One region of the uncultured Psychrobacillus sp. genome, then DNA from elsewhere that is predicted to be linked to it. Evidence: a T-box and tRNA genes for the amino acid it is inferred to sense, from the RefSeq annotation. Region 1 holds a T-box; the other holds one or more tRNA genes.
The links. A T-box is a leader RNA that pairs with one kind of tRNA and senses whether it is charged. The one in region 1 lies ahead of alaS (alanine--tRNA ligase), so its partner is inferred to be a tRNA-Ala.

Region 1 (5,551 bases):
ATCGATACCTGAGCCAATTGGAATTTCAACAGTCACTTTCTCAGTAGAGTCGGGATCCATTGGTTCAAGAGCCCCTTTCACATAGTTATAACCAGTGAATCCAGCTATAGCAATAATGATCAAGAGAACCAATGCTATTATCATTACTATTTTTCTAACAAGTTTTACTTCTTTTTTTTTGTTTTTCATCTGATCAAACATGATCTCTTTTTTTGATTTGTTTTCCACGGGCTTTCCCCCTTTATTCTCCCTTATTATACATGATGCTTCACAAAAAGAAAAAGGATGGAATGAGAATACTCAGTCCACCCTTTTTAGATTTGAATTAGTCTTCGTCTTCTTCTGTTTCATCTAAAAATGTGTTTAACATTTCTTCGATCATATCCCATTCAGCATCTGTCTCGATTGGATGTAAATCTCCATCTTCTCCGTTTTCATTTGGAGTGAAAGAAGAAGCATGAATTTCTATTTCTTCGTTCTCATCTTCTTCAGCACCGATAGGGTAGTAAAGTACATATGATTTACCGAATTCATCTGATTCAAATGTAAATAAAACGTTACAAAGCTGTTCATTTCCGTTGTCATCAACGATTGTGATATTTTCTTGTCCGTGGTCCATTTGTGGTCACCTCATCTGTTTTTTCTATCAAGATATCCTTGTAAAATCATTACAGCAGCCATTTTGTCAATAACTAGCTTGCGTTTTTTACGACTAACATCCGCATCTATTAACATACGTTCTGCAGCCATAGTTGTCAATCTTTCATCCCATAATGTTACTGGAAAGTTATATTTGTCAGTTAACAGCTTGGCAAATTGTTCCGAAGCTTCTGCACGCGGTCCGATAGAATTATTCATGTTTTTAGGAAAGCCTACAACGAACTCACTCACTTGATGTTGTTTTACCAATTCATCAATTCGTTCCATCCCAAATTCTTGTGCATCTTCGTTAATTTTGATCGTTTCAATTCCCTGGGCTGTCCAACCGAGGGCATCACTTATTGCAATGCCCACGGTGCGAGAACCGACATCTAAACCCATTATTCTCATAATTACGCCTCATTATTCTTTTTAATATAGAACTTAACTAGCTCCTCTAAAATTTCATCTCGTTCTAATTTACGGATCATATTTCGAGCATCTTGATGGCGAGGAATATAAGCTGGATCACCAGAAAGTAAATAGCCAACAATTTGATTTATAGAGTTATATCCTTTTTCCTCTAATGCAGAGTGAACCTGAAGCATCACATGTTTGACTTCTTGTTCCATCGATTCCTCTGGGAAATTGAATTTCATTGTTTTATCAAATGAACTCATGATCAGCACCTCGCTTTCAAATTGGTAATAATGTTTGCTTAGTTATTTGTTAAGTATACCGTATTTTTGAAATAGTTTAAACTGATTTGATGTATTCGTAAACGGAGTTAAGTGCAAGCTCTAGCTTACTTGCGTCTTTAGCCCCAGCCATGGCAAAGTCCGGACGGCCCCCACCTTTACCTCCACATTGTTCAGCGACTAGTTTGACAATATTTCCAGCATGGTAGTTCCCACCTACTAAATCCTTAGTCACTCCAGCAGAAATCATTACTTTTTCCTCGTCTACTGCGCCTAAAACTATGACAGCATTATCCATTTTTTGTTTTAAATCATCCATCATTTGTCTTAGCTGATTATTATCCTTAGCCTCTACTTTAACAGAGAGCACCGTAATGCCATTAATAGTTTGAGCTGATGATAAAACAGAAGATGCCTGACTATTAGCGATTTTAGCAGATAATGATTCATTTTCTCTTTGAATGTTTTTCAATTCACCTAACAATTGAGAAACCTTCATAACCAAATCCTTTGATTGAGCTTTTACTAGTGAAGCAGCTTCCGTAAGAAGCATTTCTTCCTCTTTAATAACCTCAAATGCACCTTTTCCAGTAACTGCTTCAATACGACGTGTTCCTGCACCGATACCGCCTTCAGAAAGGATTTTAAAGTAGCCTATCTCCGACGTGTTTTTCACATGCACTCCACCGCAAAGCTCTAATGAATAAGCTCCCATTTGAACTACTCTCACAATATCTCCATATTTTTCTCCGAAAAGAGCCATGGCACCCATATTTTTTGCCTCTTCAATATTGTGATATCCAGTTACTACCGGGATATTATCCCACACCTTCTCATTAACTATACGCTCAATTGTTTCTAGCTCTTCTTTCGTTACTTGCCCAAAATGAGAAAAGTCAAAACGTAAGCGATCTGGTCCAACATATGAGCCAGCTTGGTTTACATGTGTTCCTAGAACGTCTTTTAAAGCTTGATGTAGAATATGTGTTGCCGAGTGATTTTTTATAGTGTGGCCTCTTAATGTTTGATCTACTGTAGCTACTATGTCAGCCCCAACCACCATTTCTCCAGACTCAATAATAACAGTGTGTAGATTTTGACCATTTGGAGCTTTTTGAACATCCTTTACAAACCCACGGAAATTATCATTTTCAATTGTTCCATGATCTGCTATTTGACCCCCACTTTCCGCATAGAAAGGTGTCTGAGTTAAAATAATTTTCACTTCATCGCCTTCTTGAGCAGATTTAACTAATTCTTGCCCAAGTACAATAGAGGTAACCTTTGTAGTGACACTTAGCGTATCGTAGCCAACAAACTCACTTTCATCTTGTAAGTTACTAAAAACAGCAGATTGCACCTGCATAGAATCTACATTCTGACGAGCAGCACGTGCTCTAGAACGTTGAGCTTCCATTTCAGCTTTAAAGCCCTCATGATCAACTGTCATATTTGCTTCTTCTGCATATTCCTCTGTTAACTCAATCGGGAAGCCGTATGTGTCATAAAGTGTAAAAGTCGTTGTTCCAGGTATAAATGACTCACCTTTTGAACGTTGCTCCTCAATTACTTTTTCTAAAATGCTAAGCCCGTCATGTAGTGTTTCATGGAATCTTTCTTCCTCTGTTTTAATAACACGCATGATGAAGTCTTTTTTCTCTGTAACTTCTGGATAGAAATCCTTCATGATTTCCCCTACTACAGGTACAAGCTCAAATAAAAATGGCTGATCGATACCTAGTTGTTTTGCAAAACGGACAGCTCTGCGAAGAAGTCTTCTCAGTACATAGCCGCGTCCTTCATTGGAAGGTAAAGCCCCATCTCCAATAGCAAATGCAACGGTACGAATATGGTCAGCAATTACTTTGAAAGCTACGTCATTCTCCTTGTTTTGGCGATACTTCTTACCTGCAATTGTTTCAGTTTGCTCGATAATCGGCATGAATAGGTCTGTATCAAAGTTAGTTGGAACATTTTGTACAACACTAGCCATACGCTCCAAGCCCATTCCAGTATCGATGTTTTGCTTTGGTAATGGTGTATATGTGTGATCTGGATTATGGTTAAACTCAGAGAAAACTAAGTTCCAGATTTCTAAATATCGATCATTTTCTCCACCTGGATAAAGTTCTGGATCATTTACATCATTACCATAGGTTTCACCACGGTCATAGAAAATTTCTGAGTTAGGTCCACTCGGTCCTTCTCCAATATCCCAGAAGTTTCCTTCTAAACGAATAATACGCTCTTCTGGAATACCAATTTCATCCTTCCAGATAACATATGCCTCTTCATCTTCTGGATGAATGGTAATAGATAGCTTTTCAGGTTCAAAGCCCATCCACTTTTCATCAGTCAAAAACTCCCAAGCCCAATGAATTGCTTCTTTTTTAAAATATTCACCGATTGAGAAGTTTCCTAGCATTTCAAAGAACGTATGATGTCTAGCTGTCTTTCCTACATTTTCAATATCATTTGTACGAATAGATTTTTGTGCATTTGTGATTCTTGGATTTTCTGGAATTACACGTCCATCAAAATATTTTTTTAACGTAGCAACTCCACTATTGATCCAAAGAAGTGAAGCGTCATTAATCGGTACAAGTGGAGCAGATGGTTCTTGTGAGTGACCTTTTTCTATAAAAAAGTCTAAATACATTTGTCTAATTTGTGCACCAGTTAAATGTTTCATTTTTTCATTCCTCCTAATAATATTATTCCTCTTTAACAAAAGATTTGACGCTATGCAAAATAAAATAAAAAAAGCCTTCATCCCAAAAAGGGACGAAAGCTATTATTTCGCGGTACCACCCTAGTTACATAATAAAATACAACCTTATTATGTCTCTTAAGAATCCTTAACGCAGATTTACGGCAGGTATTAGCTGCACTCAGGAGTAGCTTTCCTAATTGTTATACGCTGGGGATTCTTTCAGCCAAAGGAATCCTTCTCTCTTCAGGTAACAACAGTACTTTCTCCGTCATCATGTTTTATATGCAATTTTGATTATAATTAACAATTTGTACTATGTCAATCGGTATCTAAGAACTCATATGGGGTAATACCCTTCATACCTATAAGAGGATCGATTAAATGATAATTATCTGCTGACAAATATGTTGAGTCCACTTCATCCGCCTCAACAGACAACGTCACTTCAGTACTACTTTTTTCTGTAGATACAGATGATGTAGATTTTGTCTCTATTTCTTCTTTTACTTCATCTGCTAAACGTTCTTTTAATGTAGTTAAACGCTGCAAGTCATCTGTTCGTTCAACGCCAAATTTAAATACCTCTGGATCTCCACAAAGAATTAAGAAATTTTTAGCACGAGTAATTCCAGTGTAGAGCAAGTTACGTCTAAGCATTTTCATATAGCTTCTCGTAACAGGCATAATGACTGTTTGGAACTCACTACCCTGTGATTTATGAACGGAGCAACAATACGCTAGAGTAATTTGATTTAAGTCATTCTTTTCATACGTAACTTCATTGCCATCAAAAGAGACAACAAGCATCTCTTTCTTCTCAACCGTTTCATTGGCTCTAAAAATAGCAACAACTTCCCCCATGTCACCATTAAAAACGTTACTTTCCGGTTGATTTACTAGTTGAAGTACTTTATCGCCTATTCGATAAATTGTATCTCCAAAGGTCATTTCCTTACGTGTTCCATCGGTATTCGGATTGACCATCTCTTGAATCATTTTATTTAACGCATCTATTCCAGCAGGCCCTCTATACATAGGAGCTAGCACTTGTATCTCTCGAATGGATTGACCTTTAGACAATGCCGCCTTTAACACTTGTTCTACTACTTTAGGGATTTGTTCAGTCGTTGCCTTGATAAAGGATCGATCTTTTGTTTTAGCGGTAAGTGTAGCAGGTACACTTCCTTGTTTCATTTCATGTGCTAATTCTATAATGGAGGATCCCTCTGATTGTCGATAAATATCAACCAGTTCTACTGTTGGAATTCTTTTAGATGCCAGTAAGTCCTTTAATACCTGACCTGGACCAACAGGCGGGAGCTGGTCTTGGTCACCAACAAAAATAACCTGAGCATCCTTAGGGATAGCTTTTAAAAGCTGATGACCTAGCCAAGTATCTAGCATAGAGGTCTCATCAATAATAACTAGTCTTCCTTCAATTTCTTTACCTTCTGTATCGGTGTCCTCTTGTCCATTAAAGCCAAGTAATCTATGAATGGTC
Region 2 (5,551 bases), on a different contig from region 1:
GCCTAACAATGTATAAAACTTTCCACGCTCTAATTCAAAATTAATGTCTTTAAGAACTGTTGTGTCCTCATCATAAAATTTAGTAACATTTTCAAAGCGAATAATAGGTGTCTCTGACATAATAACCCTCCATTTTCATAAATAAGAATTCGTGACGACATAAATAACCTTGGAGATATCATCTGATGCATTTTTTAAAAGATGATGATCTGCCGCTTCAAAATAGAGGGACTCTCCAGCCGAAGCAAAGTAGTGTTGTTTGCCAAGTTGTAACTCGACGCGACCTTGTAAAACATATATAAAAGTTTGAGATAAGGAAGGTTCAAACTCTTTAAACTGACCGCCTTTATCAAAAGTGATCAATACTGGCTCCATATCGTTTTCATTGGATTCAGAAATAAGCCAGTGAAGCTTGTACTTTTTTTCTTCATCTATGTAAACAGTCTGCTCCTCTTCTTGGAAAACCACCTTAGTTCTACTATGTTCATCGTCAAAGAAATCCTTAGGCTTACAACCTAAAACATTTAGGATAGAAAAAAGTGTCTCAATTGAGGGAGAATTTAGATCTCTTTCCAGCTGGGATATGAAACCCTTGCTTAAGTCCGTTCTCTCGCCTAGTTCTTCCTGTGTTAGACCTTTTTTCAGCCTTAACTGTTTAATTTTTCTACCAATTTGCATGTAATTACGCTCCTTCTCTTTTGTAAAATAAAGAGCTTTTCCATAAAACAAAGTTTATTTTAACATAACTTTAAGTTTACTTTAACAACTTTTTAAAGATAATACAAAAAAAAATTTTTCCAACTATTAGATGCAACTGTCTCTTAGTTGCATAGACTGAATATGGATGACGGATAAAGGAGAGATATGGATGAATTTGAGAGAGGAGTTACCGGAGTTTCCTATTACGACTAAATGGTTAAACGGATCGTGGACAAAGGGACAGTTATTAGGTACAAAGCCTTTGCTTGTCTATTTTTGGTCTGTTAGCTGTGATGCCTGTAAGGTTGCTCCACCATTGATAAATAAATGGAAAGAGAAGTATGAAAATCAGTTTAATGTCATTGCTATTCATATGCCTAGGTCTCCTGAAGATGCGAGTAAAAGCTTGGTGAAGTCGACAGCTTCTGCTGCAGGAATTTATGACTCGATTTGTCTAGATCATGATTTGGTGCTATCTGAAATGTACCAGTGTAAGCTTGTACCAAATTTTTATTTGTTTGATAAAAAAGGCCGACTGCGACACAGACAGGCTGGCGAGAGAGGGTTGCAAATGTTGGAAAAGCGACTTGTCCTCTTGATAAAAGAGATCTAATTTTTAATAATAAACATGGGTTTAAAAAATGATGGAAATCTAGATAGCAGTAGAACCACTGTTGTGTTAAACTAATGGCAATTAGTTCTAGGAGGCGCAGCTATGCAGAAGGAATTTGTTGTTATTGGTTTAGGTCGTTTTGGTGGAAGTATCGTCAAAGAGTTAATGGAGCAGGGCGCCGATGTTATGGCCATTGATAAGGTACAAGAAAGAGTTGATGAATTTGCCTCCATAGCAACCCAAGCAGTGATTGCGGATACGACAGACGAAGCAGTCTTAAAATCGCTCGGGATTAGAAACTTTGAGCATGTTATTGTTGCAATAGGTGATGATATTCAATCTAGTATTCTTACAACGCTTATGCTAAAAGAAATAGGTGTGAAGAAAATTACAGTAAAAGCTCAAAATGATTATCATGAAAAAGTGTTACGTAAAATTGGAGCCGATCAAGTAGTTCATCCAGAGCGGGACATGGGGATACGAATCGCTCATAACATCCTGTCCAACAATGTCTTAGATTATTTGGAGCTTTCCGATGAGCATTCTATTATGGAGATTAAAGTAAATGAAAAAATTGCTGGATTCTCTATAGTGGACTTGGATATACGAGCTAGATACGGTATTAATATAGTTGCGGTAAAAAGGGGAAAAGAGATTATTGTATCTCCACAGGCACAGGATAAGATGCAGCTGAATGATGTGCTCATCATCATTGGAGCAGACGTGGATATCAATCGTTTCGAAAAGAAGGTTCTTTCTTAAATAAATGAAGTGTTCATTCTGTCGAAAAATTAGTTGGCAGCTTTTTGCTGGATGAGCGATATGCTATCAGCCTATCCATCACGGGATATTTTAATAGACTCGTTTATCCAGCTAGATTTAAGGACATCAATTTATAACCGCAATCTCCCAAAAAGGGGTTGCTTTCCTACTTTTTTCCCTTACAATATTATTACATGATTTATACGGGGCATTAGCTCAGTTGGGAGAGCACAACACTGGCAGTGTTGGGGTCAGGGGTTCAAGTCCCCTATGTTCCATCATTTTGTTTACTATAGAGTAAGTAACTTAGCGAGTAGGGTATGTTTACCTACTCGCTTTTTGTATGCATAAAATTTTTTGTATTATTTTTGTAAACAGCATTTTACCGATTAAACACGAACATTTTCTCTATATTGATTGTAGCGGCAGGCGGCGACTCCAGCGGGAGGAGGGAGACAGATAAGACATCACAACCACGCGCGTAAGCGATGGGGGGGTGGCTTTTCGCTCCCCCCGCGGAAAGCGTCCGAGATATGAGCGAAAATCAATACTACTTTATTGACTAAAGCATTTAATTTTCATTATTCTCTTTTAATTATTCGTGTTTACTATAAATAAGCAATTATAAAATTAAAAAACGACTGCAATCACGCACGAAAACCTCGTGGATGATTGCAGTCGAAGATATTTAGTAGAAAGCTACTAGATTAGATTATACTATTTACACTTCCATAATGATTGGTAAAATCATTGGACGGCGTTTAGTCTTTTCATATAAATAAGGGCTTAAAACATCTGTAATTTCGTTTTTCAATTCAGACCATTCTATTGCTTTGTCTTGAATGGTAAATCTTAAATGTTTATTTAGCATTTGCTGTGCTTCATTAATCATGGTGCCAGATTCACGCATATACACGAATCCTCTAGAAATAATATCTGGACCAGAAACAATTTTCTTTCTTTCCATATCCGCACTAACAACTACTATTACTAAGCCTTCTTCAGAAAGAATTCTACGATCTCTTAATACAATATTACCAATATCCCCGATACCACTACCATCAATATAGACATCTCCAGATGGGATACGTCCTGCGATATGTGCTTCGTTGGAGCTTAAAGCTAAAACTTGTCCATTCTCCATAATAAACGTGTTTTCGATAGGAACATCACAATCTGCCGCTAATTCTGTATGGATTTTTAACATACGGAACTCACCGTGGATTGGCATAAAGAATTTTGGCTTCATCAAACGTAGCATTAGCTTTTGTTCTTCCTGAGAGCCATGCCCAGAAGTATGGACATTGTTCAAGGAACCATGAATAACTTCAGCACCCGCACGGAATAACAGATTAATCGTTCTATTAACGCTTGCTCTGTTACCTGGGATAGGAGAAGAAGAAAATACTACGGTATCTCCTGGCTGAATCTGAATTTGTCGGTGAGTACCATTAGCAATTCGAGAAAGAGCTGCCATTGGTTCCCCTTGACTACCTGTACAGAGGATTAAAACTTCGTTAGCAGGTAATCGGTTTAATGCGCTTGTATCAATGAACATTTCCTTAGGGGCTGTAATATAACCTAGCTCTCGTCCAATTGTAATATTGTTGTCCATGCTTCTTCCAAAAACAGCAATTTTGCGATTATGATGAATCGCAGCGTCTATTACTTGTTGAAGTCTATGGATATTCGAAGCAAAGGTTGCAAAAATAATACGACCATTTACTTTACGGAAAATGGAATCCATACTTTCTCCAACTTTGCGTTCGGACATTGTGAAGTTAGGAACTTCAGCATTAGTACTATCTGAAAGAAGACAAAGAACGCCATCACGACCGATTTCTGCCATTTTCGTTAAGTTTGCAGGTTCGCCGACAGGAGTAAAGTCAAATTTAAAATCTCCTGTATGCACAATATTACCAGGTGGAGTTTTTACCACAATTCCAAAAGCATCAGGTATACTATGCGTAGTTCTAAAAAAGCTTACAGCTGTTTTTCTGAACTTAATCACATCGTCTTCTTCGATTACATTCATTTTCGTTTGACGAAGTAAGCCATGCTCTTCTAGCTTGTTTCGAAGTAGACCCAATGCTAGCTTACTTCCGTAAACTGGGACATTGAGTTGCTTTAGTAAGTAAGGAATTCCACCAATATGGTCTTCATGTCCGTGGGTAATAAAAAGGCCTTTAATCTTGTCCACATTTTTGACTAAATAAGTATAGTCTGGGATCACATAATCGATTCCTAAAAGATCATCTTCTGGGAATTTAATACCAGCATCAATTAGAATAATTTCATCTTGAAATTGAACGCCATACGTATTTTTGCCGATTTCACCTAGTCCGCCGAGGGCGAAAACAGCTGTTTGGTCATTTTTTACAAATTTCATGAATTACAACTCTTCTACTTTGAAATTTGGACTTGCTTGTTCGTATTCCAAGTGGTTACCTTCAAGCAGCTGGATAAGCTCAATGTTATACTTGCGGTCTATAAGAAGTGAACGAACTTCACGCTCTGAATCAGCCTCTACGTATAAGCTTTTAGTGTTTTCGCGAACTGGTACCTCTAGTGCGTTTTCTTGATAATAAACTTTATAAATCATTTTTATACTCTCCTTTTTCACGTTCAAAATAAATCAATTCTCTTTATATTATCACGCTACTTATTTAAAATAAAGAAAAGCCCTCCAAATTTTGAAGGGCAAGACATTTGACTTAAGCAATAGTTTTGTTTCTGAGCATTCCGCCGAGTCGCCGCAACAGTTTTCTTTTCAAGCGTTTCAACATGGCAATCCACTCCTTATGACGTATTATATATGAAATTGTGGAGTTTGTAAAGGATTTTAACAGAAAAGTCAAATAATTTAACTTGAAAAGGGAGAAAAAAATAATGGAAAAAAAAGTATTGATTTTCGATATAGATGGAACCATTTTAGATTTAGAGAAAAATATTCCTGAAGGGGTAGAAGAAGCGTTTAAACAAGCGAGAGAAAATGGACATATTACTGTAATTGCTACTGGGAGGGCGCCATTTCTTGCTAAAGCAATCGTAGATCAACTTCAAATTGATTCTTATATAACTTATAATGGTCAAATTGTTCAATTTGAGGGCAAAACCATACATAAAGGTGTTATAGATAAGGAAGAGCTAAAAAAACTTTCGGAGTTTGCAGCTTTGAAAGACCAACCTTTAGTATATATGGACAGTCATGAGATGGTTTCTAATGTACCTGATCATCAAGATGTAATTGAAAGTATTTCAACATTAAAGGTTGGTTTTCCGAGACAGGCAGAAAACTTTTATTTAAATAATGATATTCATCAGGCACTTGTCTTTTGTGAAGAAGAAGTACAAGAGGAGTATGAACGTGCATTTCCTAACTTGTCCTTTGTAAGATGGCACAGAGTATCTTGTGATGTGCTCCCTAAGGGCATGTCTAAAGCTGTTGGGATTGAGATACTTTTAGAATACTTAGGA

Region 2: it encodes a tRNA-Ala, which carries the amino acid that the T-box ahead of alaS (alanine--tRNA ligase) is inferred to sense. The anticodon was not compared.

The regions. Positions count from the first base shown of each region.
Region 1 covers NZ_CALIED010000039.1:86,582-92,132, reverse strand. Annotated here, with positions in the region: gene mltG (endolytic transglycosylase MltG) at 1-228, opposite strand, end outside; gene Q0371_RS08800 (DUF1292 domain-containing protein) at 326-619, opposite strand; gene ruvX (Holliday junction resolvase RuvX) at 631-1,050, opposite strand; gene Q0371_RS08790 (IreB family regulatory phosphoprotein) at 1,053-1,319, opposite strand; gene alaS (alanine--tRNA ligase) at 1,396-4,029, opposite strand; T-box leader at 4,115-4,331, opposite strand; gene Q0371_RS08780 (ATP-dependent RecD-like DNA helicase) at 4,369-5,551, opposite strand, start outside.
Region 2 covers NZ_CALIED010000067.1:41,861-47,411, forward strand. Annotated here, with positions in the region: gene Q0371_RS13215 (ABC transporter ATP-binding protein) at 1-120, opposite strand, end outside; gene Q0371_RS13220 (XRE family transcriptional regulator) at 136-678, opposite strand; gene Q0371_RS13225 (TlpA disulfide reductase family protein) at 869-1,312, shown strand; gene Q0371_RS13230 (TrkA family potassium uptake protein) at 1,415-2,074, shown strand; tRNA gene Q0371_RS13235 (tRNA-Ala) at 2,280-2,352, shown strand; gene rnjA (ribonuclease J1) at 2,796-4,463, opposite strand; gene Q0371_RS13245 (DNA-directed RNA polymerase subunit epsilon) at 4,467-4,676, opposite strand; gene Q0371_RS13250 (Cof-type HAD-IIB family hydrolase) at 4,964-5,551, shown strand, end outside.